2 linked regions of the Aliidongia dinghuensis genome follow. The protein of the gene in region 1 interacts with the protein of each later gene in a pairwise test. Links are inferred from orthologs where the notes say so. Each region holds a gene or a part of one and is shown in the gene's direction. Other genes may lie near its edges.

Region 1 (5,708 bases):
GGGTTCCAGCCGGGGCCGGCGACATAGCCGAGTTCGGTGCCCTTGGGCTTGTTGTCGCCCTCGGTGATCGGGCGCAGCAGGCCGGGCTCGGCATAGAGCGTCGGCAGGAAGAATCCCAACGGCGCGGGCGCCCGTTCGTTGATGAGGGCCGCGAGACCGGCCCAGAGCGGAGCCACGGCGCTGGTGCCGCCGATCGTCTTTGTGACGCCGTTCAGCACGATCACATAGCCGCTCGGCTGGGCCGCGTCGCCCGCGACGTCGGGCACGCCACGTCCGGGCTGGCGGGTCTGCATCTGGACCGGCGGGTTGGCCGCCTGCTGGAAGTCCGGCACCGGATAGAGCGTGCTGATGCCGCCGCCGGTCCCCTCGCCGTTGCCCGTGTCGCTCCACACCGTCTCGGCCGTGATGCGGGCGCCGTCGGTCGTGATCGCCGTGCCGCCGCAGCCGATCGCCCAGGGGCTCGACGCCGGGTATTGCACGTGGAGCGCGCCGTCGGTCTTGCCGTTGGTCGCGAGATTGTCGCCGGCCGCGACGAACACCGAGACGCGGAGCTTGGCCGCATCTTCCAGCGCTGAATCCATAGCTTGGCGCGCCGCCGCCGACCAGGCAGTCTCGTTGACGCCCCAGCTGATCGACAGCGCCCCCGGCGCGTGCGCCGGGTCGTGGATCGCCGCGCTCACCGCATCGACGAAGCCCGCGAAGCTGGCGGGCGCGAAATAGACCGCGAGCCTGGCGCCGGGCGCCACGCCGCCCGCCACCTGCAGGTCGAGCGCCACCTCCTCGTCGGCCGCCGTCGAATGGCCGGGTGCATTCGTAGCACCGTCGATCGGTACCGCGACAATCTCGGGCAGGGGCAGGTCCATGGCCGCGAAGGCGGCCGCATTGTCGGCGTCGAGATAGCCGCCGCCCAGCTCGATGATGGCGATGCATTGCCCGGCCCCGGTGACGCCGGTCGGGAAATCGTAGAACGCACCGATCCGGTTCGGCCGATAGCCGGCACCGGCGGCGACGTCGTCCATGCGGAGCGCCTTGGCGAAGGCGGCCGGACGGTCGTCGAGGCCCAGCACCGCCTCGACGATCGGCAGCAGGTCGGCCGGCAGGCGCAGCATGCCGCTGCGGCCGCGGAACTGCCGCTCGCCCTGGCGGTAGAGGCTGAGCTTGGTGCCGAACGCGGCCTCGCAGGCGGCGACGGTGCCCGCGAGCTTGACGAGGCGCCGCGCCGGCTCGACCGATGCCACGGTGAGGCTGTGGTCGGCGGCGAACTGCCGGACCCGGGCGATATCATCTCGGTGGCGCGCGTGCCGGCGGGCGGCGAGGGCGGCGCGTGGGTCCTGGGCCCCTGCGACGCTTTCGGCCTCACCGGGTTGCGGCTTCAGGTAGAGGCTGAGTTCGAGCCGCTCGTCGGCCGGCGCGTCGCCGGTCCGTGTCGCATCCTCGGGCGGGGGCAGGAGACTGTCGGGAAAATCCGCAAGATGCCGCTCGGCCATCATCATCGTGCCCGTTGTCGTCGGAGGAGACTCCGGATTGTAGCCTATTCGCCGGGGCGGCGGGGGGATCGCAATCTCAGGCATAGGCCGCGCACCGACAGTCCTGCCCGGCGCACGGCAGCCCCGCCGCAACCGCGGGATTTGCCGCAAATCCGCCTCATGAATCCATTTGCGACTCCAAACGTGACTCGCTAGACCTACTGCCGGTGTCGGGCGCGTGTCGCGCGCGGCTTGCCTTAGAGCCCGTGCCGGACGGCGATCGTCCGGCGGATTTGCGTCCCGATGTCCATGATCATTCGTTCCGCGTTCACCCGTCTCGCCCCGTCGACCGCCCGCCCGCCGGGCGCGCCGGGTCCAGGGCCGGCCGGCGGCGTCCGCGGACTGCAGCCCTAGACCCGCCCCGCATCCGACCCGGGCCTGTCCGGCGGGCGCCGGGCGTTTCGGAAATTTCGTTCCTTCGCACCATCGAGCAAAGACACATGTTTGGATCACTACTGGGCTGGATGTCCGCCGATATGGCGATCGATCTCGGCACGGCGAATACCCTGGTCTATGTGAAGGGCCGGGGCATCGTGCTGAACGAGCCGTCCGTCGTCGCCATCCTGAGCGTCAAGGGCAAGAAGCAGGTCCTCGCCGTCGGCGATGAAGCGAAGCTGATGCTCGGACGGACGCCCGGCAACATCCAGGCGATCCGCCCTTTGCGCGACGGCGTCATCGCCGATTTCGAAGTCGCGGAAGAGATGATCAAGCATTTCATCCGCAAGGTGCACAACCGGCGCAGCTTCGCTTCGCCCGAGATCATCGTCTGCGTGCCCTCGGGCTCGACCGCGGTTGAACGCCGCGCCATCCAGGAATCGGCGGAGAGCGCCGGTGCGCGCAAGGTGTACCTGATCGAGGAGCCGATGGCGGCCGCGATCGGCGCCGGCCTGCCGGTGACCGAGCCGTCGGGCTCGATGGTCGTCGACATCGGCGGCGGCACGACCGAGGTGGCGGTGCTGTCCTTGGCCGGCATCGTCTATTCGCGCTCGGTGCGCGTCGGCGGCGACAAGCTCGACGAGGCCATTATCGCCTACATGCGCCGCAACCATAACCTCCTGGTCGGCGAAGGCTCGGCCGAGCGGATCAAGAAGGAGATCGGCTCCGCCTGCATGCCCGAGGACGGCGAGGGCCGGGTCATGGAGATCCGCGGCCGCGACCTGATGAACGGCGTGCCCAAGGAACTGGTGATCAGCGAGCGGCAGATCGCGGAAAGCCTGGCCGAGCCGGTCGGCGCGATCGTCGAGGCGGTCAAGGTGGCGCTCGAGCACACGGCGCCGGAACTGGCGGCCGACATCGTCGACAAGGGCATCGTCTTGACCGGCGGCGGCGCGCTCCTGGCCAATCTCGACTACATCCTGCGCCATGCGACCGGCCTGCCGGTCTCGATCGCCGACGATCCCTTGACCTGCGTCGCCATGGGGACGGGCCGCGCGCTCGAAGACAAGGCGCTCCGGAACGTCCTCATCAGCATGTATTGATCGGGTCACCGTCCGGCGTCGGGTTTGCCAAGCCATGAGTCGCATTCGAAACGATTTGTGTCATCTATCGGTCAAATTTGAAGCATTTGCGACCTCGGATGGTCTGAACTCTGATTTCCGTAATCGATTGTTTGCCCTTTCGTGTGATATGACGACAATCAACGAGGCGGGGGCGGCACATTTGATGGTTGTGTCGAGGTCCTCCATCCGTCGTGGGGAACGTTCGTGAAATCGCGCTCGGCACCTGTTTCGCAGATTGTCGGACCGCTGAAATCGGCGGCGCAGCGTTTCGCCTATTCGGCACTTGTGCTGCTTTCGGTTGCGATCATGATCGTCGGGCGCGCCGACCAGGCGTTGATCGAGCGGATCCGGACGCAGGTCAACGACGTCATGGCGCCGGTGCTGGAGGCGATGACCCAGCCCGTCACCGCCGTGAGCGATACGGTGGCGCATTTCCATGCCCTGGCCGAGCTCTATCGCGAGAACGAGCGCCTGCGTGCCGAGAACGCGGCGCTGCTGCAGTGGCAGCAAGTGGCTCACCGGCTCGACAATGAGAACGCGGGTCTGCGCAGCCTGCTCAATTATCAGCCGGACGGCTCCACCTGGTTCATCACCGCCCGCGTCATCGGCACCTCGGGCGGCGCGTTCTCGCGCAACCTGCTGGTCAACCGCGGCACGCTCGACAGCGTTGCCAAGGGCCAGGCGGCCGCGGGCGGCACCGGCCTCATCGGCCGTGTCACCGAGGTCGGCGAGCGCGCGGCCCGCGTGCTGATGATCACGGACCTGAACTCGCGGATCCCGGTCGTCGTCGGCGGCAGCGACGAGCATGCGATCCTGGCCGGCGACAATACCGACCGGCCGCAATTGGCCTATCTGGGCGCTCACGCCAAGATCAATGTCGGCGACCGGGTGGTGACGTCGGGCGATGGGGGCGTGTTCCCGCCGGGCATGCCGATCGGCACGGTCGCCGCCGTCGAGGGCGGCAACATCCGGGTCGAGCCGTTCGCGGATCTGAGCCGCGTCGAATATCTGCGTATCGTCGATTTCGGCCTGTCGGGCGTGCTGCCGCCCGACGCGGTGCCGCAGCCAAAGGCGCCGAAGCGGCCGAAGGGCGATGCGGGGAAGGGCGAGGCCGGTCCCACGCCATGAAGGCCAAGCCGGTCGAGACGGTCGACGGCATCGGCCAGAGGCTGGTGCCGACCGCCTTCACGCTGGTGCTCGCCATCCTGTCCGTGATACCCGTCGACATTCCGGGCTATGCCCAGGTGACGCCCGACTACGTACTGATGTCGATCTATTACTGGACGATCTATCGACCGGACCATCTGCCTTACCTGGTGGTGTTCCTGGTCGGGTTGCTGATCGATCTCTTGACCTTCGGGCCGCCGGGGGTGACGCCGTTCGCGCTTCTGACCGTGCGCGCGATCGTGCTGACCCAGCGCAAATTCTTCGTCGGCAAGAACTTCCCGATCCTGTGGTGGGGCTTCGTGCTGGCGACCGTCGCCGTCACCCTGCTGCGCTGGGGCATGGGCGCGCTCTATAGCGGGCACCTGCCCGATCCGCGCAGCTTCGCGTTCCAGGCGGTGCTGACCGCGGCGTTCTATCCGATGCTGTCCTGGGTCTTCTCGCGCGTGCAGCGGGTGATGTCGTCGTGAAGCCGCGCCCGCTCGCCCAGGACAAGAGCCGTTACAAGGTCCTGACCCGCCGCACGCTGATGCTGGGCGGCATTCAGCTGGGCCTCGTGGGGGCGCTCACCGCCCGCATGTATTACCTGCAGGTGCTGCAGGCCGACAAATACAAGGTGCTGGCCGAGGAGAACCGGATCAATCTCCGGCTGCTGGCGCCGCAGCGCGGGCGCATCCTCGACCGGTTCGGCGTGCCGCTCGCGGTCAACCAGCAGAGCTACCGGGTCGTCCTCGTCGCCGAGCAGGCGGGCGACATCGACAGTACGTTGAACGCGATCGGCACCCTCATCCCGCTCGGCGACAACGAGCGCCATCGGGTGCTGCGCGAGATCAAGAGCAAGCACTCCTTCGTGCCGATCGTCGTGCGCGAGAATCTCTCGTGGGAGGAGGTCGCCCGCATCGAGGTCAATGTCCCGGAACTGCCCGGCGTGCAGATCGAGGTCGGGCGCAACCGCTACTATCCGTTCGCCGACCGGACGAGCCATATTACCGGTTACGTGGCGCCGGTCTCGGAGAAGGAACTGACCGGCGATCCGCTGATGGAGCTGCCGGACTTCCGCATCGGCAAGTCGGGCATTGAGAAATCGATGGATCTGGAGCTGCGCGGCACCGCCGGCACCAGCCAGATCGAGGTCAATGCGTTCGGCCGCGTCGTGCGCGAGATCAGCCGTGACGACGGTCAGCCGGGCCAGGAGGTCGCAACTACGCTCGACATGGCGCTGCAGGACTTCACCATGCGGCGCCTGCGGTCGGAGGAGGCGGCGACCTGTATCGTGATGGACGTGGTGACGGGCGAGATCCTGACCATGGCCTCCTCGCCGTCCTATGACGCGAACAGCTTCACGCACGGCCTCAAGGCGTCGGTCTGGAACGCGCTCAACACCGACCCGCATACGCCGCTCTACAACAAGGCGACCCAGGGCGTGAACCCGCCGGGCTCGACCTTCAAACCGGTCGTCGCCATGGCGGCGCTCGACTCCGGCGTCATCACGCCCGACTTCCGGGTGAATTGCCCAGGC
Region 2 (3,000 bases), on another replicon or contig:
AGTCTGCGACATGCGACGCGTGAAACCAGCCGCCAAGAATCTCGAGGGCGCGAAGCGCCTGCTGCTGAAGCGCCGGATCGCGCGCTGGCTGCCGCGGCGGCCGACGCGGGTCGCGGGCGCCGTCCTGGGCCTGGCCGTGCTCGTCTTCGGCGGCCTCGGCGCCGCCGATCAGCTCGATCATGGCAACCGGCTCTCGAACGCGCTCCTGGCGACGACGGCCGCGGCCGGCTTCACGGTGCAGACGCTCGACGTCGAGGGCCGGCAGATGACGACGCCGGCCGAGATCCTGGCCGCGGTCAATGCCCGCCCCGGCGGGCCGATCTTCGGCGTCAGCCCCGCCGCCGCGAAGCTGCAGCTCGAAGCGCTGCCGTGGGTGCGCACCGCCGCGGTCGAGCGGCAGCTGCCCGGCCGCATCTACATCAAGCTGGTCGAGCGCAAGCCGCTCGCCCTTTGGCAGCGTCACGGCAAAATGGTGCTGATCGACCAGGACGGCGTCGTGGTCGCGACCGAGCATCTGGAGCGCTATTCCAACCTGCTGCTGGTCGTCGGCGACGACGCGCCCAAGCACGCGCAGAGCCTGATCCAGGTGCTGGGCACCCAGCCGGACCTGATGAAGAAGGTGCAGGCAGCGGTCTGGATCAACGACCGGCGCTGGAACCTGAAGCTCGACAGCGGCATCGACGTCGAGCTGCCCGAGGACGGCGTCGCCGGCGCCTGGACCCATCTGGCCGCGATCGATCGCGACCACGGCCTGCTCGCGCGCGACATCGAGCGCGTCGACCTGCGCCTGGCGGACCGGGTCGTCGTCAAGGTGAACCAGGAGCCGACGAAGACGACCCCGACGAAACCCGCCAAGACCGCCCCGAAGAAGACATGAGCAAGGCCGCATCCCGTCCGCGCGGCACGCTGATCGCCGCCGTCGACATCGGCACTACCAAAGTGTGCAGCTTCATCGCGCGCCGCGAGACCGGCGGCCCGCGCGTGCTCGGCATCGGCCATCAGGTGTCGCGCGGCGTGCGCGCCGGGCAGATCGTCGACCTCGATGCCGCGGCGACCTCGATGCTGAACGCGGTCCATGCCGCCGAGCAGATGGCGGGCGAGACCATCACCCAGGTCATCGTCAACCTGTCCGGCGGCTTCCCCGCCTCGCGCATCGTGCCGATCGAGATCTCGATCGGCGGGCGCGAGATCGGCGATGCCGACATGAAGCGCGTCCTGAACCAGGGCCATGCCTATCGCGAGCCGACCGACCGGCAGATCATCCATTCGATCCCGGTGGGATTCTCGATCGACGGCAGCCGTGGCATCCGCGACCCGCGCGGCATGATGGGCGACCGCCTGGGCGTCAACATGCATGTCGTCTCGGCGGGCTCCGCTGCCGTGCGCAACATGATGGCCGCGGTCGGCCGCTGCCACCTGGAAGTGGCGGGCATGGTCGTCTCGCCCTATGCCGCGGGCTTGGCCGCCCTCGTCGACGACGAGATGGAACTGGGCGTCACCGTCATCGACATGGGCGGCGGCACGACCTCGATCGCGGTCTTCTACGACGGCTCGATCGTCTATGCCGACACGGTGCCGGTCGGCGGCGTGCACGTGACGAACGACATCGCGCGCGGGCTCTCGACCCCGATCTCCCATGCCGAGCGCATGAAGACGCTCTACGGCAGCGCCATCCCGTCGCCCGCCGACGAGCGCGAGACGATCAGCGTGCCGGTGGTGGGCGAGGAGGAGGATGGGCACACCAACCACGTGCCGAAGTCGCACCTGATCGCGATCATCACGCCCCGGCTCGAAGAGACGTTCGAGCTCGTGCGCAACCGGCTCGAGACCTCGGGCTTCGACAAGCTCGCCGGCCGCCAGGTCGTGCTGACCGGCGGCGCCGCGCAACTTCCCGGCACGCGCGAGCTCGCCGGCATGATTCTCGACAAACAGGTGCGAGTCGGCAAGCCGACGCGAATTTCCGGCCTCGCCGAGTCGACCGGCGGACCGGCCTTCGCGACCACCGCGGGACTGCTGCATTTCGCCGCGTCCGAGCGCGCAGAGACGCGCGGACGCGACCCCAATGCGCCCGATCAGCCCAAGGGTGTGCTCGGCCGTATCGGCGGCTGGCTGAAGGAGAATTTGTAGTATGCCGGCGCCAATTTCACTACCGCCTATTGATCTGACCAACCGATTCGATCAGAATCGCGGCACTGGCGAAGGGCCGGTCAGATTGAGACTTCGCTATCGAATCGCCCTTGTTGCTTGCTTCTCGTAACCAAAGCCCGACGGCCCGTGCCCTGACCCGGAGGAACCGATGACCATCAACCTCAGCATTCCCAAGGAATTCAGCGACCTGACCCCTCGCATCATGGTGGTCGGCGTCGGCGGCGCCGGCGGCAATGCGGTGAACAACATGGTCCGCGCCAACCTGGTCGGCTGCGAGTTCATCGCCTGCAACACCGACGCGCAGGCGCTGCAGCATTCGCTGGCCGACCGCAAGGTGCAGCTGGGTCAGTCGGTGACGCGCGGCCTCGGCGCCGGCGCCCGGCCGGACGTCGGCCGCCAGGCCGCCGAAGAGGCGACCGAGGAGATCTTGGGCCACCTCAATGGCTCGAACATGGTGTTCATCACCGCCGGCATGGGCGGCGGCACGGGCACGGGCGCTGCCCCGGTCATCGCCAAGATGGCGCGCGAGAACGGCATCCTGACGGTCGGCGTCGTCACCAAGCCGTTCCAGTTCGAGGGCACGAACCGCATGCGGCTCGCCGAGGCGGGCATCGAAGAACTGCAGAAATTCGTCGACACGCTGCTCATCATCCCGAACCAGAACCTGTTCCGCGTCGCGAACGAACGCACGACCTTCGCCGAGGCCTTCAAGATGGCCGACGACGTGCTCTATGCCGGCGTGCGCGGCGTTACCGACCTCATGGTCATGCCGGGCCTCATCAACCTCGACTTCGCCGACATCCGCGCCGTCATGAGCGAGATGGGCAAGGCGATGATGGGCACGGGCGAGGC

The links. Proteins that work in one complex are often made in the same cells at the same time.
Region 2: the proteins of IEY58_RS01775 (region 1) and ftsA interact in binary tests that used the Escherichia coli proteins (3 or more experiments, as listed by UniProt). The link is inferred for Aliidongia dinghuensis from one-to-one orthologs.

Annotation. Positions count from the first base shown.
Region 1 is NZ_BMJQ01000001.1:361,258-366,965, forward strand. The notes cover bases 1,055-3,985. They hold IEY58_RS01775 (rod shape-determining protein), read left to right. Parts: upstream 1,055-1,966; coding sequence 1,967-3,004; downstream 3,005-3,985. Other genes in these bases: IEY58_RS01770 (S53 family peptidase), read right to left, coding at 1,055-1,493; mreC (rod shape-determining protein MreC), read left to right, coding at 3,230-3,985. In the rest of the region: more of IEY58_RS01770, read right to left, coding at 1-1,054; more of mreC, read left to right, coding at 3,986-4,153; rod shape-determining protein MreD, read left to right, coding at 4,150-4,659; mrdA (penicillin-binding protein 2), read left to right, coding at 4,656-5,708. UniProt on the Escherichia coli protein: Forms membrane-associated dynamic filaments that are essential for cell shape determination. Acts by regulating cell wall synthesis and cell elongation, and thus cell shape.
Region 2 is NZ_BMJQ01000005.1:314,627-317,626, reverse strand. It holds ftsA (cell division protein FtsA), read left to right. Parts: upstream 1-873; coding sequence 874-2,127; downstream 2,128-3,000. Other genes in the region: ftsZ (cell division protein FtsZ), read left to right, coding at 2,297-3,000; IEY58_RS11980 (cell division protein FtsQ/DivIB), read left to right, coding at 11-877; IEY58_RS11985 (D-alanine--D-alanine ligase), read left to right, coding at 1-23. UniProt on the Escherichia coli protein: Essential cell division protein that assists in the assembly of the Z ring. May serve as the principal membrane anchor for the Z ring.